Regions from separate parts of the Kitasatospora sp. NPDC090308 genome, predicted to be linked through region 1. Evidence: riboswitches for the same ligand, from Rfam matches in the RefSeq annotation. Region 1 holds a riboswitch; each other region holds the start of a gene.
The links. Region 1 has a riboswitch for cobalamin ahead of ACIQVD_RS15125 (HoxN/HupN/NixA family nickel/cobalt transporter). Riboswitches for the same ligand answer to the same signal wherever they lie in the genome.

Region 1 (3,242 bases):
ACCGCGCTGATGGCGCGCGGCCTGCTGAAGGAGCGGCTGCTGCGGGTGCAGGTGGTGGGCGCGGGCCTCGCGGTGGCCGGGACACTGATCCTGGCCGCCGGCTGACGCGCCGTCAGGACGCGCCCGCCCGCGGGCCGCCGAACGCCCGGGAGCGCTTGGCGATCCGCCAGTAGCCGATCGCGGCGGCCCAGACCACCACGAACAGGCCGACGATCACGAAGCCGACGTTGTCCAGGCCGAGGCCGGCGATCCAGCCGGTGACGGGGTCGGTCAGGCCGAACTTGTCGTGCAGCACGGCGACCAGCTCGATGGTGCCGATCACGAAGGCCACCGCGATCGACAGCCCGGTGATGGTCAGGTTGTAGTACACCTTGCGGACCGGGTTCGAGAACGCCCACTGGTAGGCGATGTTCATGAACGTGCCGTCCAGGGTGTCGAACAGGCTCATCCCGGCGGCGAACAGCAGCGGCAGGCAGACCACCGCGTACCAGGGCAGGCCGGAGGCCGCGCCGGAGCCCGCCATCACCATCAGGGTGACCTCGGTGGCGGTGTCGAAGCCCAGGCCGAGCACCATGCCGACCGGGAACATCTGCCCGGGGCGGCTGATCGAGCGGGTGGCCCGGTTCAGCAGCCGGGCCAGGAAGCCCCGGGCGTCCAGGTGCTTCTCCAGCTCGGCCTCGTCGTACTCCCCGGCCCGCATCGCCCGGAACACCCGCCAGATGCCCAGCAGGGCGACCAGGTTGAGCGCCGCGATCAGGTAGAGGAAGGCACCGGACGCGGTGGTGCCGACGGTGCCCAGCACCTGGTGGGTGGTCGAGTCCTCGTCCATCAGGGTGCCCGCCAGCGCCGCGCCCCCAGCCACCAGGGCGGCCATCAGCACCACCATCGAGGAGTGGCCGAGCGCGAACCAGAAGCCCACCGAGACCGGGCGGCGGCCGTCCGCCATCAGCTTGCGGGTGGTGTTGTCGATCACCGCGATGTGGTCGGCGTCGAAGGCGTGCCGCATCCCCAGGGTGTACGCGGTGACGCCCAGGCCGACGCCGAACACCTGGGTGCCGACCCGGTAGTCGTACGGCACCACCAGGAACAGCAGCGTCCCGAAGGCCACCGCGTGCAGGGCCAGGATCACCGCCATCAGCCCGGCCGTACGCAGGGTGTCCTCGCGCCGCCAGCGCAGGGCGGGCAGGACGGCGACCGGGCCGGTCCCGGCCAGGGTCGATTCGGGCGCGGTCATCCGCGGATCACGCTCCAGCACCTCGTGGATCACTTCGTGAGATGCCGTGGCCGGTCTCCTGGCTGACGGGGTGTTGCGCGCCGGCGCCCGGCCTTCCCGGCCGCGGGGGCCAGTGGCACGGGGTGGGAGCCGACGACTCCCCGATCACAGTGGCGAGGGCCGCTCCGGACTCCCGTGCCGCGCACTCGCGTGGCGGACACGGTGCACCGGCTTCCCGAGCACCACGGCCCGCCCACCGTAGGCCCGCCGCGGGTGCCGCGGCAAGGGCGCACCCGGGCCGGGGTGGCGCAGATCACGCCTGGTCAGCGGTGTGCTGACCGCCGGTCAGGCCATCCAGAAGAAGACGCAGGTCATCCGCTTCTCCTCCAGCGCCGTCCCGTGGTACTCGGTCGCGGTGTGGATCAGGTTGGCGGTGTAGAGCAGCAGCCGGTTGTAGCGGTGCGGGACGGCCAGGTCCTCGGTGAAGGAGTCCGGCGGGACGAAGCGGGTGCCCAGCGCGTCCACCAGGTTGTTGTGCGGGGCGACCACGCTGTTGCCGCCGAGCCGGCCGCCGGGCAGGCTCTGCCGGTAGAAGCTGGTGCCGCAGCGCTTGGGGACGGCCGGGTTGAGGTACAGCACGGCGGCGTAGCGGCACAGCGAGCGGGAGTCGGTGTGCGGGCGCGGCTCGCACTCCCCGGCGCCCACCACCTGCACGCAGTTGTGGTTGAAGGTGCCGCCCTCGGCCTCGTCCAGCGCCCAGATCCGCGGCGCGCCGGTGGCCTCCCGGACCAGCTCCTCGACCCGCGCCAGCTCCGCCGGCTCCAGGCCGGGCATGGCCCGCAGGCCCGGCCAGGACTCCGGCTTGTGCGGGTAGCCCTCGTCCCAGTCGGTGCGCGCCAGGTGCCGGGCGCGCACCGCGTCCGGGTCCGGGAGGACGTCGTCCAGGACCCAGTAGTCACGGCCGCGGGTGGGCTTGCGGTACGGCAGGACCGGGAGCGCCGGGGCGGGGCGCCGGTCCTGGAACGGGAGAGCGGGCATGGACCCGACAATAGGAGCGGTGTTCCGGGGCCTCGCCCAAGATCCGGTCAACCTTGCGTCAAGGCTTGCCCGTGACGCGGCGTCAGGACCGCTGGCAGCGCGGGCACCAGAACAGGTTCCGGGCGGCCAGCTCCTCGGTGCGGACCGGGGTGCCGCAGACCAGGCAGGGCCGGTCGTGCCGCCGGTACACGTACACCTCGCCGCCGTGGTCGTCCACCCGCGGCGGGCGGCCCATCGCCTCCGGGGTGTGCTCGGGGCGGACGGTGTCGATCCGGCCCGCGGCCACGCCGTCGTGCATCAGCGCCACCAGGTCCGTCCAGATCGCGTCCCACTCGGCCCGGGACAGCTCGCGCCCGGGGCGGTGCGGGCTGATCCCGAGCCGGAACAGCACCTCGGCGCGGTACACGTTCCCGACGCCGGCCAGCACCTTCTGGTCCATCAGCAGCGCGGCCACCGTGCTGCCGCTGCGGGAGACCCGCCGCCAGGCCGCCTCCCCCGACTCCCCGGCCCGCAGCGGGTCCGGCCCCAGTCGGCGGTGGACGGCCGCCTTCTCCTCCGGCGTGAGCAGCTCGCAGGCGGTCGGCCCGCGCAGGTCGGCGTACCCGGTGCCGTTGACCATCCGCAGCCGGACCTGCCCGACCGGCTCGGGCGCCTCGCCCGCCCCGAACGCGTACTTCCCGTACAGCCCCAGGTGCACGTGCAGCCAGTGCTCGCCGAAGCCCAGGAACAGGTGCTTGCCGTGCGCCTCCGCCTCGTCCAGCACCCGCCCGTCGATCAGCGCGGCCCCCTCCGCGAAGCGCCCCTGCGGGCTGGAGACCCGCACCGGGCGCCCCCCGAACAGCTCGTCGTTCTGCCTGGCCAGGCGGTGGATCACATGCCCCTCGGGCACCGGCGGTCAACTCCTCGGTCGTGGTGGTCGCGAGGAGTCCATTGTCCCAGGGCGCTCGGACAGGCCGGGCGGCCCGGTTCAGAGGGCAGCGGCGGCCTCGCG
Region 2 (3,242 bases), on a different contig from region 1:
CCGGAGCAGGCCGCCGCCTGCGCCTGGGGGGCCTGGACGGCGGAGACGCCGAGCAGGCCGGCGGTCAGCGCCGTCGCGGCGGCGATCGAGCCGAGGACGCGGCGGGCCGGACGGGCGGGGGCGAGGGTGTCGCTCATGCGGGTGCTCCTTGGTTTCGGGGGCCAGTCGGTCAGGGCGTTCAGCGGGCCGGGCAGGCGAGGGCGGGCGCGGCGGGGCGGGCGCCGTGGGCGGAGAGGGCGACCAGCGGGGTGCCGCTCAGCCCGAGGACCGCCTGGGCGGTGGCGCGGGCGGCGCTGCCCGGGTCGAAGCCGGTGGCGTCGTAGGCGACCGCGCCCCGGACGGCCGGGTCGGCGGCGCAGCCCTGCCGGAGCTCGACCAGGGCGCTCCAGCCCTTGAGCCCGGCCACGGGGCGTCCGGTGGACAGCAGGGTCTGGGTGGCCAGTCCGGTGCTGTTGGCGTTGGAGGCGGTGGCCCCGGCCGCGGCGAACCCGCCGTCGGCGTTCTGGTGCGCGCTCAGCCAGTTCAGTCCGGCGGCGGCCTTCGCGGCGCGTCCGGTGGCGGCGAGGGCCTGGACGGCGAGCGCGGTGGCGTCCGGGTCGGCGGTGCAGGTGGCCTGGCCGAAGGAGGCCGGGAACCCGCCGTCCGCGCACTGGCTGCCGGCCAGGAAGTCGACGGCGGCGGCCGGGGCCCCGGCGGGGGTGCGGGTGAGGGCGATGACGGCCAGGGACTGGCCGAAGGAGTTGCTGTAGTCGCCCCACTGGGAGCGGTCGGAGAAGCGGCCGGCGGCCGTCCGGAGGGAGCGCAGGCGGGCCGGGAGGTCGACGCCGCCGAAGGCGGCCGGGTTCTCGCCGCGGACCTCGGCGGTGAGCAGCAGTTTGGCGGTGGCTCCGGCGTACGCCTCGGTGGTGCCGTCGCCCAGGTAGCCGGCGGTGTTCTCCGGCCTGGCGAGCCAGGCGGTGGCGCGGGCGGCGGCCGTGTCGGAGCCGTGGGCGGCGGCGAAGGCCAGGACGGCGTCGGCGGTCAGCCCCTGGTCGGGGTAGGCGGTGCCGTCGAAGACGGTCTCGAAGTGGTCGCCGTCGACGAGTTGGCGGGCCAGCCAGCCCGCGGCGGCGGCGTCCGGCCGGAGGGTGGCGGTGCCGGCGGGGAGCGGGACGGCCCGGGCGGGGGCGGCCTGGGCGGGGGCGGCCCGGGCGGGGACGGCCGCGGGGAGCGTGGCCGCGAGGGCGAGCGCCGGTATCGCGAGCAGGCGCAGGGGGCGGCGGAGCACGGTCATGGAGAGCCTTTCCGAACCTGCGCGCGGGGCCCGGAGGAGGTGGCGCGCGGCGGCTCAGCCCTCGGAGCTCCGGCCCGCAGACCACGACGGGAGGAGTGGACGTACACCTCCGCCACCGGGTGATCGGGCTCGCCGTCGACAGCCGTCGACGGCCTACCGTTGCGGGTCAGCGCCGGATTCGGACCGGACTTCCCCCGACGGCGGAGTCGGGAAACATGACGGCCCATCATGGCGAGGCGCCGGAGGCCGGGTCAAGGGCGCGCGCGTCCCGCCGACGGACGTCCCGGTCGGCGCTGCGCCTCCGGTTCTTCGCAGGATTCGCCGATTCACCGGTCCGCCGGGTGCGGATTCCGCAGCTCGGCCTGCTGGACCGCCCGCGGTCCGACCGGCAGTCTCGATCATGCGCACCCCAGCCGCCGACGCCTCCGAGGAGTCCCGTGATCGAGCACCGCGTCCGTGTCCACCCCAGCGCCGACCGCCTCCCGCGCGAGGACCAACTCGCCTGGAAGCTCGCCGAGGTGGCCGCCGGCACCGAGCAACCGGAGGCGGCCTGCGCGGACACGGCCGTCAACCGGGTGATCGACAACGCCGCGGTGGCCGTCGCCTCGCTGCTGCGCCGCCCGGTCGCCGTCGCCCGCGCCCAGGCCACCGCGCACCGGGCCGCGCTCCCGGGCGCCTCGGTGTTCGGCAGCGGCACCCGGGTCTCCCCGGAGTGGGCGGCCTGGGCCAACGGCACCGCCGTGCGCGAACTCGACTTCCACGACACCTACCTGGCCGCCGACTACTCGCACCCCGGCGACAACGTCCCGCCGCTGCTGGCCGTCGCCCAGCACACCGGCCGCACCGGCGCGGACCTGCTACGGGGCGTCGTCGCGGCGTACGAGGTGCACGTCGCCCTGGTCAAGGGCATCTGCCTGCACGCGCACCGGATCGACCACGTCGCGCACCTGAGCGCGGCCACCGCCTGCGGCCTCGGGGCGCTGCTGCGGCTGCCGACCGAGGTCACCTACCAGGCCGTCCAGCAGGCGGTGCACACCACCACCGCCACCCGGCAGTCCCGCAAGGGCGAGATCTCCAGCTGGAAGGCGTACGCCCCCGCGTTCGCCGGGAAGGCGGCGGTCGAGGCGGTGGACCGGGCGATGCGCGGCGAGACCTCGCCGTCGCCGGTCTACGAGGGCGAGGACGGCTTCCTGGCCTGGATGCTGGACGGCCCGTCCGCCGACTACGGGGTGCTGCTGCCGGGGCCGGACGAGCCGCGCCGCGCGATCCTGGACACCTACACCAAGGAGTACTCGGCCGAGTACCAGGCCCAGGCGGTCATCGACCTGGCCCGGCGGCTGCGCGGGAAGGCCGGCCCGCTGGAGCGGGTCCGCTCGGTCGTCCTGCACACCAGCCACCACACCCACCACGTGATCGGCTCCGGCGCGAACGACCCGCAGAAGTACGACCCCGCCGCGAGCCGCGAGACGCTCGACCACTCGATCCCGTACATCCTGGCCGTCGCCCTGGAGGACGGCGGCTGGCACCACGAGCGCTCCTACGCCCCCGAGCGGGCCGGACGCCCGGAGACCGTCGCGCTGTGGCGGAAGGTCACCACCGTCGAGGACCCGGAGTGGACCCGCCGCTACCACGACCCCGACCCGGAACGCCGGGCCTTCGGCGGACGCGTGGTGATCACGCTGGACGACGGCTCGGTCGTCGAGGACGAGCTGGGCGTGGCCGACGCCCACCCGGCCGGCGCCCGGCCCTTCGACCGGCCCGCCTACGAGGGCAAGTTCCGCACCCTCGCCGAGGGGATCGTCGCCCCGGCCGACCAGGAGCGCTTCCTCGCCGCCGCGGCCGGCCTCGCCGAACTCGGGGCCGCCGACCTCGGCGAGCTGTTCCCGGCCGTGGACGCCGAAGCGGTGCGCGCCTTCGACGCGACCCTGCCGAAGGGCCTGTTCTGATGCTGCACACCCGCACCACCCCC
Region 3 (3,242 bases), on a different contig from region 1:
GTGCCTGCCCGCGGCCGGGGCGTTGCGCCGGCGGGTGGCGACCAGGACGGCACCGCCCGCGGCGGCGAACAGCAGGCCGGGAACGGCCAGTTCCAGGACGTCGGTACCGGTGAAGGCCAGCCCGTCCGGGCCGGTGCCGCCCGCCGGGACGCCGGTGCCCACCGGGAGGCCGCCCGCGCCGGTGCCGGTGCCGGTGCCGGACGAGGGGACCTCGGAGACCGGAACCGACCCGGACGGGCGCTCAGGCGTCGAGGACGACGGCGACGGCGACGGCGACAGCGACGACGGGGACGGGGACGCGGACGCCGATTCCGACGGCGATGCCGGTCCCGAGCGGGACGGCGACGGCGACGGCGAGCCGGTCGGCGCGGTGCCGTCGAGGTCGCGGTGGAGCGTCCCGAAGGAGAGGCCGGTCGCGCCGCCGAGCGCCTGGGTGGAGGCCCGGACGTCGGAGCCCTGCTGTCCGGTGGAGGCGACGTTGAAGCCGCCGTCGGCGTTCTGCTCGGCCGCGAGGAACTCGACGGCCCTGGCGATCCGTTCGGCGTAGGCGGACTGGCGGAGCGTCAGCCCCTGGGCGGCGAGGGCGGCGGAGTTGGTCGAGTCGCCGGCCGCACCGGGGAAGCCGCCGTCCGGGAGCTGCTGGGCGGCCAGCCAGGCCAGGCCCCGGTCGACGGCCCGGGCCGCCTCTTCGCCGGGGACGAGCGCGAGCGCCATGACGGCCATCGCGGTGCTGTCCACGTCGGAGTCGCCGGAGGCGGGGATCAGGCTGGGCCAGGAGCCGTCGGCGGCCTGGAGGCCCTTCAGGTAGGCGACGGGCGCGGCGGCGTGCTCGGTGTCGTCGGCTCTCAACTGGGCCAGGATGCCGAGCGACTGGGAGAAGACCGAGGTGGCCCAGAGGTAATTGCCCTGCGCGGCGCAGCCGTTGTCGGTGTCGGCGTGGTCGCAGACGGCCTGGTCGAGGGCGGCGATCAGGTCGTGGCCGCCGAAGGCGCGCGGGTCGCGGCCGACGATCTCGGCGAGCAGCGCCTCCTTGCCGACGGAGCCGCCGCCGACGTACTCGGTGCCGACGGCCGTCCAGTCGTTGACGGTGCGTTCGCTGCCGTCCTTGCCCTGCCGGTCGAGGAAGTCGACGATGCGGCGCAGCGCCGCGTCGTCGGTGCCGGTGGCGGCGAGCGCGTAGGCGGCGTCGACGGTGAGGCCGAAGTCGGCGAACCCGGAGTCGGGGAAGGCCTCGTAGTAGTGCCCGTCCAGCAGGCGGACGGGGTCGGTGAGGTAGGCGCCGCCCTTGGCGAGGTCGGGCGTCCGGCCGGGCCGGGGGCTCGGCGTGGCCGGGCCGGGGATCGCCTGTTCGGTGGCGACCGGGTCGGAGTCGTGGGTCCACTCGTCGGGGGCGAAGCCGGCGTCCGCGTTCTGCCGGGCGACGGCCTGCGGAGCGTCGGCGCAGGGCTCCTCGGCCGGGGTCGGGTACTGGGCGCCGTTGCCGAAGGTGCTGCTGCCGAGGCGGCAGACGGAGGCGGGGCCGTCGTGCCGGGTGCCGGTGGTGGTGGACCCGGCGTTGTGCAGCGGGTTCGTGCCGGTGGCGGGGTGGGCGTCGCAGCCGCGCACGGCGCCGCCGTCCCAGTGGCCGGAGTCGACGGCGACGATCGCGCCGGTGGTGGCCGTGCAGTCCTCGATCGGGTCGGCCGCGGCCCGACCGGGTTGGCCGAGGACGAGCGTGGCGCCGGCGGTGACCGCGAGGGCGGAGGTGAGGGCCAGGGCCGTCCGCCGCCGGCCTCCGCGGCCGTGGCTCGTAAGCGTGTTGCTGACCCTCACCGGCGACTCTCCCCGTGGTAGGCCGAGGCGGGAGTACGGCGGCGTGGCAGCCGGGCCCGGAGGGGGAAGCCGCTCTGCACCGCGTCGTAGTCCGCGACGACGCATCTGTTGCTGACGAACCCCTCGGCGCAGGCATTCCGGCTCATCCGTCCCGGTGGGGGCGGATCTACGGTTGCGGGTCAGCGCCGGATTCGGACCGGCTTCCCCTGACTGCCGAGGGTGAAAAACCCGTTCATCAGACCATGGTGCGCGACGGGGAGTCAACGGGGCGTCATGTCGCCCGCGCCAGCTCGCGGACCGGGGTGCGGCGCGGTAGCGTCCCGGCTGGCCGCGCGGGGGAACCCGGCGCGAATCCGGGGCTGACGCGCAGCGGTGCGGGGCTCTCCGGCACCCCGAGTCCGCATGCCCGCCGACCGCGCACCCCGAGCGAAAGCCGACCCGCGCGACCCGGGCGGCGGCCGCCCACCAGCACGCCGCAGGCGGCGAAAAGGGGCCCGCGACGAGGACGGAACGGCAGATCAGCCCCTCGTCCGCAACCGGCTCGAGCACCCGCGGTACCGACCCGACGCCCTCGACGGCTTCATGGCCGGCACCGGCCCGAACCCCCGTGCCCCAAGCTCCCCTGACGAACCGAAGTCAGCCCTGTTGGATCGGCGGGTCCGAGCCGTAGCCTGTCCCCCTAGGTTGATCAACTCGGCGGGGTGTCATGACCGGGGGCGGGGCTGTGGACGAGAGCGGTCGAGCAACGAGGGACCCGGTCCCCGAGCCACCGGTGTCCGAGGGCAAGGCGGCACAGAGGGCAGTGGGTCCGCCTCCCCCTCCCCCGCAGACCACGGCGCCGCCCCACCCTCCACGGCCCGCACCGCCTCCGCAGGTGCGCGTGCCCCCGGGTCGGCCATGCTGGTGGCGGCGCAGGCGACGGCCGATCGCGCTCGGACTGATCACGCTGGCGATGCTGCTCGTCGCACTGGCCTACGCCGCAGCTCAAGCCGCCCGGGACGGCGGACTGGTGGTGCTCGTCGAGGTCTTCCACCACCCGCCGGCGTACGGTGCCGCAGTGCTGGTGCTGATCGTCCTCGCCGTCCTGATCGGGTTCCGTTCCCGAGAGACCAGGAGACTGCTGCTGGTCCCGATCCTCGGCTGCACCCTGTTGGCCTCGCCCTTCGCACTGCTCGGCTTCGGCAGCACGCCGCACAAGACCGCGGACCGGCCGGCTCCCGGCCGGTCCGACCGCAGCCTGGTGATCCACGAGGGCACCGCGGTGATCGATCCGCTCTGGTGGGTCTCGGTGGACGCCGGCTCCGGCCTGACCGCACGGCGGTGGCGGGTCGGCTACTTCAACGGCGACGCCCCCGACAACGCGCTGGCCTCGGCGCAGTGGGACGGACCCGACCGGATCAAGCTGACCACCGAGGGCGGCGAGGTGTTCG

Region 2: it holds a riboswitch for cobalamin, as region 1 does, so the genes downstream of both, ACIQVD_RS26045 (prenyltransferase/squalene oxidase repeat-containing protein) here and ACIQVD_RS15125 (HoxN/HupN/NixA family nickel/cobalt transporter) in region 1, are expected to answer to the same signal.
Region 3: it holds a riboswitch for cobalamin, as region 1 does, so the genes downstream of both, ACIQVD_RS26025 (prenyltransferase/squalene oxidase repeat-containing protein) here and ACIQVD_RS15125 (HoxN/HupN/NixA family nickel/cobalt transporter) in region 1, are expected to answer to the same signal.

The regions. Positions count from the first base shown of each region.
Region 1 covers NZ_JBIVXY010000005.1:424,914-428,155, forward strand. Annotated here, with positions in the region: gene ACIQVD_RS15120 (EamA family transporter) at 1-105, shown strand, start outside; gene ACIQVD_RS15125 (HoxN/HupN/NixA family nickel/cobalt transporter) at 113-1,234, opposite strand; cobalamin riboswitch at 1,265-1,475, opposite strand; gene ACIQVD_RS15130 (DUF6445 family protein) at 1,559-2,251, opposite strand; gene ACIQVD_RS15135 (Fpg/Nei family DNA glycosylase) at 2,334-3,140, opposite strand; gene ACIQVD_RS15140 (helix-turn-helix domain-containing protein) at 3,219-3,242, opposite strand, start outside.
Region 2 covers NZ_JBIVXY010000013.1:119,187-122,428, forward strand. Annotated here, with positions in the region: gene ACIQVD_RS26040 (flagellar hook-length control protein FliK) at 1-137, opposite strand, end outside; gene ACIQVD_RS26045 (prenyltransferase/squalene oxidase repeat-containing protein) at 179-1,273, opposite strand; cobalamin riboswitch at 1,370-1,503, opposite strand; gene ACIQVD_RS26050 (MmgE/PrpD family protein) at 1,711-3,219, shown strand; gene prpB (methylisocitrate lyase) at 3,219-3,242, shown strand, end outside.
Region 3 covers NZ_JBIVXY010000013.1:115,158-118,399, forward strand. Annotated here, with positions in the region: gene ACIQVD_RS26025 (prenyltransferase/squalene oxidase repeat-containing protein) at 1-1,812, opposite strand, end outside; cobalamin riboswitch at 1,921-2,059, opposite strand; cobalamin riboswitch at 2,148-2,220, shown strand; gene ACIQVD_RS26030 (hypothetical protein) at 2,765-3,242, shown strand, end outside.